Lacticaseibacillus paracasei subsp. paracasei: one gene and its partner. The protein of the gene in region 2 binds, or shares a complex with, the protein of the main gene of each other region. Links are inferred from orthologs where the notes say so. Each region holds a gene or a part of one and is shown on either strand. Other genes may lie near its edges. The genes, in order: uvrB and pcrA.

Evidence for each region.
Region 1: the proteins of pcrA (region 2) and uvrB are in contact, whole or in part, in a crystal structure (PDB 7EGT), measured with the Thermus thermophilus proteins. The link is inferred for Lacticaseibacillus paracasei subsp. paracasei from one-to-one orthologs. Residues at the interface, in WP_096412145.1 of Thermus thermophilus: His654, Arg656, Phe657, Gln666, Asp668, Glu669, Lys680, Arg681, Leu682, Ser683, Lys685, Tyr686, Ala687; in WP_096411307.1 of Thermus thermophilus: Glu23, Leu25, Arg26, Asp27, Gly28, Glu29, Arg30, Phe31, Arg55, Glu326, Asp327, Phe328, Glu379, Ser382, Gln383, His398, Gly400, Arg401.

The regions. Positions count from the first base shown.
Region 1 is NZ_AP012541.1:948,018-951,225, forward strand. Bases 60-2,937 are described here. They hold uvrB (excinuclease ABC subunit UvrB), read left to right. Parts: upstream 60-429; coding sequence 430-2,445; downstream 2,446-2,937. Other genes in these bases: LBPC_RS04775 (YfbR-like 5'-deoxynucleotidase), read left to right, coding at 60-224; uvrA (excinuclease ABC subunit UvrA), read left to right, coding at 2,713-2,937. In the rest of the region: more of LBPC_RS04775, read left to right, coding at 1-59; more of uvrA, read left to right, coding at 2,938-3,208. UniProt on the Escherichia coli protein: The UvrABC repair system catalyzes the recognition and processing of DNA lesions. A damage recognition complex composed of 2 UvrA and 2 UvrB subunits scans DNA for abnormalities.
Region 2 is NZ_AP012541.1:1,048,562-1,051,869, reverse strand. Bases 249-3,226 are described here. They hold pcrA (DNA helicase PcrA), read right to left. Parts: upstream 2,877-3,226; coding sequence 621-2,876; downstream 249-620. Other genes in these bases: ligA (NAD-dependent DNA ligase LigA), read right to left, coding at 249-564. Also shown: more of ligA, read right to left, coding at 1-248. UniProt on the Escherichia coli protein: A helicase with DNA-dependent ATPase activity. Unwinds DNA duplexes with 3'-5' polarity. Translocates on single-stranded DNA with 3'-5' polarity. Initiates unwinding more efficiently from a nicked substrate than double-stranded DNA.

The DNA of each region.
Region 1 (3,208 bases), 100 kb from region 2 along the record:
TATACGAAGGTTTTGGCGAAATCGAGAAAGGCAATCCTGAACAGGTTTTTCTGGATATCTACTCCGAAAGCTTAAGCACGATCCTGCAATTTCGGAATCGTCCTAGCGTGCGCTACTTCTTGGAGGAAGTGTTGCCGGACATGCTTGATGAAAAATTTGCCAGCCGCGATCAGCTTGCTAAACTGACTAAAGAAACCATGGCAGAACATGAACCAAACAAGTAGCGAAAGTATGTTCGCTATGTTATAATAAGCAAGACAAAAGTTGGAATGCGCATCATGTCGATTCCAACTTTTTTGATGACGAAATTTTGTTTGGATAATGTAAAAATGCGTTCACTGGGGCCTTTTTCCTGCACGGATTGACACGTGTTCACCTTGTATTCGGAATGAATGATGCCCATGTGATTGTTTTATAGGAGGCATGTCGATGATCGAACGAATAGCCGATCGTAAATTTGATCTGGTTTCACCTTACCAACCAGCTGGTGATCAGCCACAGGCCATTGCCAAGTTGACAAAGGGCTTTGAAGAGGGTAAGAAAGAACAGATCTTGTTGGGTGCAACTGGGACTGGGAAGACCTTTACGATGAGCAACATCATCGCCAACTTGAACAAGCCGACCTTGATTTTGTCTCACAACAAAACATTGGCCGGGCAGCTTTATGGTGAATTCAAGGAATTCTTCCCGCATAACGCGGTTGAGTATTTTGTTTCCTACTATGATTATTATCAACCTGAAGCCTATGTCCCGAGTACCGACACGTATATTGAAAAAGACAGTGCGATTAACGACGAAATTGATAAACTGCGGCACAGCGCCACCAGTGCGTTGTTGGAACGAAATGATGTCATCGTGGTGGCCTCAGTGTCGTCAATCTTTGGTTTAGGTGATCCGCATGAATACAAGAATCATGTGCTGTCATTGCGAACTGGCATGACGATTGATCGTAATACACTGTTACGCCAACTTGTAGATATTCAATTTGATCGAAACGACATTGATTTTCAACGTGGTCGCTTTCGAGTTCGCGGCGATGTCGTTGAAATTTTCCCGGCCAGTCGTGATGACCATGCGATTCGAGTCGAGTTTTTCGGTGACGAAATTGATCGGATTACCGAAGTCGACGCATTGACCGGCGAAGTCATCGGGACACGTGATCATGTGGCAATTTTCCCGGCAACGCATTTCATGACCAGCGATGAACAGATGCAGCGAGCGATTAAGAGCATTGCTGCTGAGTTAGAGGCACAATTGAAAGTCCTGCGCAGTGAAAACAAACTGTTGGAGGCGCAACGGTTAGAGCAGCGGACGAACTATGATATCGAAATGATGCGGGAAATGGGTTTCACCAGCGGCATTGAAAACTATTCACGCCATATGGATGGCCGTAAGCCTGGTGAACCACCGTATACACTGCTGGACTTTTTCCCGAAAGACTTCAACATTATGGTGGATGAAAGTCATGTCACCATGCCGCAAATTCGCGGGATGTACAATGGCGATCGAGCGCGGAAGCAAATGCTGGTCAACTACGGCTTCCGTTTACCAAGTGCTTTGGACAACCGGCCATTGAAAATCAATGAATTTGAACAACATGTCCATCGTATTTTATATGTGAGTGCTACTCCTGGTCCTTATGAACTGGATCGGGTTCCTAAAGACGATATTGCTGAGCAGATCATTCGGCCAACCGGGTTGTTGGATCCGAAGATCGAGGTTCGACCGGTCATGGGTCAAATTGATGATCTTGTTGGTGAAATTAACAAACGGGTTGATGCTCACGAACGTGTTTTCATCACCACCTTGACCAAGAAAATGGCTGAAGATCTGACTGACTACCTGAAAGACATGGGCATCAAGGTTCGCTACTTGCATAGTGACATCAAGACACTTGAACGGACGCAGATTATTCGTGATCTGCGACTTGGCAAGTTTGATGTGCTGATTGGGATTAACCTTTTGCGTGAAGGGATCGATGTCCCTGAAGTTTCGTTGATTGCAATCTTGGATGCTGACAAGGAAGGCTTTTTGCGTGCCGAACGTTCCTTGATTCAAACCATTGGGCGGGCTTCACGTAACGAGCATGGCAAAGTCATCATGTATGCTGATAAGGTGACAGATTCCATGAAGGCTGCCATTGATGAAACCCAACGTCGACGGACGATTCAGGAGAAGTTCAACGAAGAACATCACATCACGCCAAAGACCATTATCAAACCGATTCGGGCAGCTATTTCCAGCTATGAACAATCAGATGATGATAAAGCCGAGGCCAAGAAGACTTTTGCTGAAGTTGATTATGAGGATATGAGCAAGGCTGATAAGAAGGAGTTAGTAGCAAACCTGCGCTCACAAATGCAGGCGGCAGCTAAGAAGCTTGATTTCGAGCAGGCAGCGTCATTACGCGACACAATTCTTGAATTGCAGGCTGATATGTCTTAATCAGATCGCACTTGCACGATGGTACCAAGTCAGCCAAGATTGCTTTGAACAGATCCGGTGAGCGCGAACCAGCCCGGTTAGAAACCGGAGCATAAGTGGCCTTGAACGTGATGGCCGGTCTTTGGCCATTGCGTTCAAGGTCCTTATGTGCAGGTTTTTGGGCTGGCGAGCGCGTTAAGGTGAGCGGTCAGAAGTCGGCGTATAAGCTGTTGTGGCAATGTGATTTTCGCCAATACTGCTTGCTAAAAATGAGGAGATCTTTTGTGAATGGCAAACGATAAAATTGTGATCCATGGGGCTCGTGCCCACAATTTAAAGAATATTGATGTGACGATACCCCGCAATAAACTGGTCGTGATGACCGGCCTATCTGGTTCAGGTAAGTCCAGTCTGGCTTTTGATACGCTTTACGCCGAAGGTCAGCGTCGTTACGTGGAAAGTCTCTCAGCATATGCCAGACAGTTTCTGGGACAGATGGAAAAACCGGATGTCGATTCGATTGACGGCTTAAGTCCGGCGATTTCGATTGATCAGAAAACCACTTCAAAAAATCCCCGATCAACTGTGGGAACAGTCACTGAAATCAACGATTACTTGCGCTTGCTGTGGGCACGTGTCGGGCATCCGATTTGTCCAAATGATGGTACACCGATTACCAGTCAAAGTGTTGAACAGATGGTGGATCGCGTTTTAGCCTTACCTGATAAGACCCGGATTCAAATTCTGTCACCAGTGGTGCGTCGCAAGAAAGGCAGTCATAAAA
Region 2 (3,308 bases):
CTTGGCAAACGCCGCCTTAGGCATATAACATTCACCCCGTACCTCGAGTGAAAGTGGCTGCTTTAACTGCTTGGGAACTGACGCAATGGTCAACACATTTCTGGTCACATCTTCACCGACATTACCATCACCACGTGTTGAGCCTTGAACGAGTTTGCCGTTTTCATAAATCAGAGATAAAGCCAACCCGTCGATTTTCAACTCAACATTGTAATCCACCGGATGGCCGACATTGCTTTGCATGCGAGCATCCCATTCACTCAGCTCTTCGAACGAAAAAACATCGCCCATCGACAACATCGGAATTGGGTGTTGCACCTTGGCAAAGTCCGAATTAATGACATCGCCGACTTCTTGAGTTGGCGAATCAGGCGTGACTAGCTTGGGATAAGCCGCCTCGAGTGCCTGTAAATCGCGATAATGATCGTCATAGACGTTATCGGTCACAGTTGGCGCATCTTTGGTGTAATACTCAAGACGCCATTGATTCAGTTGCTTCCGAAGCTTTTCGACTTCCGCCTGAGCTTCTTCAAGTGTGAATTGTGCAGCTGGTTTTGCTAACACAGCGAGCCTCCTCTAAAAATATGCATCCCGACATTTCTGAGTCAAACTGCGAACGCTTATGATGCCACTTTGACAATCGGAGCAAAGGCAGCTAGCAGTCGTTTGATGCCGTTGTCTTTAAAAGCAATATCGAGTTCTTGATCATCGCCGGTACCGGTGACTTTCACCACGGTACCAGTCCCCCACTTGCGATGCTTCACCTTGTCGCCAGCTTCCCAACTGGTTTTGCCTGCACCTGTTGTTGGCGCGGCTTGCACAGTAACGGGTGTTGCTGTTTTTTGATCAGCGTGCCGGCTATACGGGGAGCTGAATGCGCGGTCAGTACGATTAATAAATGGAATGTCACTTTTTGGCTGGGTAGTGCCAATGACTTCCAACAAGTCAGGATTAATTTCTTCAATGAAACGGCTAGCAGGATTGTTTTGCCGTTGACCATACAGCATCCGGCCATAGGCATTGGACAGATACAGCTTCTGTTTGGCGCGGGTAATGCCGACATAAGCTAAGCGCCGTTCCTCTTCGAGCTCGCTTTCATCCATGGAAGCCCGACTCAATGGAAAGAGTCCTTCTTCCATCCCCACTAAAAAGACAACCGGAAATTCCAGTCCTTTAGCAGCGTGCAAGGTCATCAAGGTAACTTCTTGTGCATCTTCTTCAACGTCATCCTGATCCGATAACAGCGCCAATTCAGCCAGAAAATCAACGAAAATGTCGCTGTCTTCATTTTCCGGCTGATACCGGGAATCGAATCCTTGGGTCACCGAAAGCAATTCTTCTAAGTTTTCGATGCGGGTATCGGCTTCCAGATTGTGGGCCGCTCGCAGTGTTGATAAATAGCCACTATCCTCAAGAATTGCCTGCATCATCTCGGTCACGTTTAGATCTTTTCGCCGTGTACCCAGCTGCTGGATCATTTTACCGAACTTAGCTAACTGTCCGCGAGCTTTACCAGCAATCGGACTGAGTTCAGCATTCGCCGCTGCTTCCAGCAAGGACCAGTCATGCTCATTGGCAATGGCCTCTAACTTTTCAACGCTTGTGTTGCCAATACCGCGTTTTGGTTCATTGACAATTCGATTAAAACTCATATCGTCTTCCGGATTGACCACTAACCGGAAATACGCTAGCGCATCGCGAATTTCCTTGCGATCATAGAACTTATGCCCGCCAACCATTTTATATGGAATATTGGACTTCACAAACGCTTCTTCAATCGCCCGCGACTGGGCATTGGTTCGGTACAGAATCGCAAAATCACTATATTTGCGATGATTATCAGCGATCTCTGCTTCAATTCGGCGAATGACAAAAATAGCTTCATCAGTTTCGCTTTGAGCGCGGTAATAGGTAATCTTGTCGCCTTCGCGATTTTCCGTCCATAACGTTTTGGCTTGGCGATTCTGGTTGTTCTGAATCACATCATTGGCCGCACTCAAAATAGTTTTAGTTGACCGATAATTCTGCTCAAGCAAAACGACTTGCGCCTTTGGATAGTCTTTTTTGAAATCCAAAATATTCTGCATATTGGCACCACGCCAGCCATAAATACTCTGGTCGGCATCACCAACCACACATAAATTATGGTAGCCTTCTGCCAACATATGCACGAGCTGGTATTGTGCTTCGTTAGTGTCCTGATATTCGTCAACATGAATGTAGCGGAACTTACGCTGGTAGAATGCCAGTGTTTCTTTGTCTTTTTCAAAAAGCACGATGGTCTGCATGATGAGATCATCAAAGTCCAATGCCTGATCACTGCGCAGACGCTTTTGATATTCCGCATAAACCTGCGCCACAACTTTGGTGAAAGGACTGTTAGCCTGCTCATTGGCATAAGTTTGTGGATCCACGAGTTCATTTTTAGCGCTCGAAATAGCACCTAAAATGGATTTAGGATCGTAGCGCTTTGGATCAAGATTGAAATCAGCCAAAATATGCTTCACTAGCGTCAGTTGCTCAGCAGGATCAGCAATCGTAAAGGCACGGTTATAGCCCAGCTTGTCAATGTCGCGTCGTAAAATTCGGACACAGAGCGCATGGAACGTTGATACCCAAATATCGCGCGCAATCTCAGCATCAACCAACTTGCCGACCCGCTCGCGCATCTCACGGGCGGCCTTATTTGTAAACGTGATGGCAAGGATGTTCCATGGATTGACGTGCTTTTCTTCAACTAAATAAGCAATCCGATGAGTCAATACCCGTGTCTTGCCTGAACCGGCACCAGCCATAATCAGCACTGGCCCTTCAGTCGCCAACACCGCCTCAGATTGCTTATCATTCATACCCTTTAATGCGGCATCCATTACCATTTAACGAATCGTCCTTTCAGAAAAACCAAGTGAAAAATTCCTTGACCTATTGTACCAAATTTTGGGAGGGAGCGTGAGCGAGTGGTCAATCATGACCTCTTTAAAATCAGATGTACAAGGTTTCTCGTCCTATCTGACGTGAGTCTTCACCTGTGGTCCGAGCTGGCTCCGCGGCGATTGGGCTGGAACGTGGTGGGCACAGCTTTGAACCCGCAAAGTGCGCGGTTTCAAAGTCTGGCCTTGTTCTAAAACGGGAAGCCCACCCGTTTAAGAACAATGTCACCACTGAGCCCATCGCCGCTCCGCCAGCTCTCTCTTTCTATTCAAATGGCAGTAAAACGCATTGCCACCGGTCTCTGTTGTGGCTGTAGGCAATAAATCAAAGGCTACAATTCAAGCATCCTCCTCCACCCTGCCTATCAGTTCTGCTAC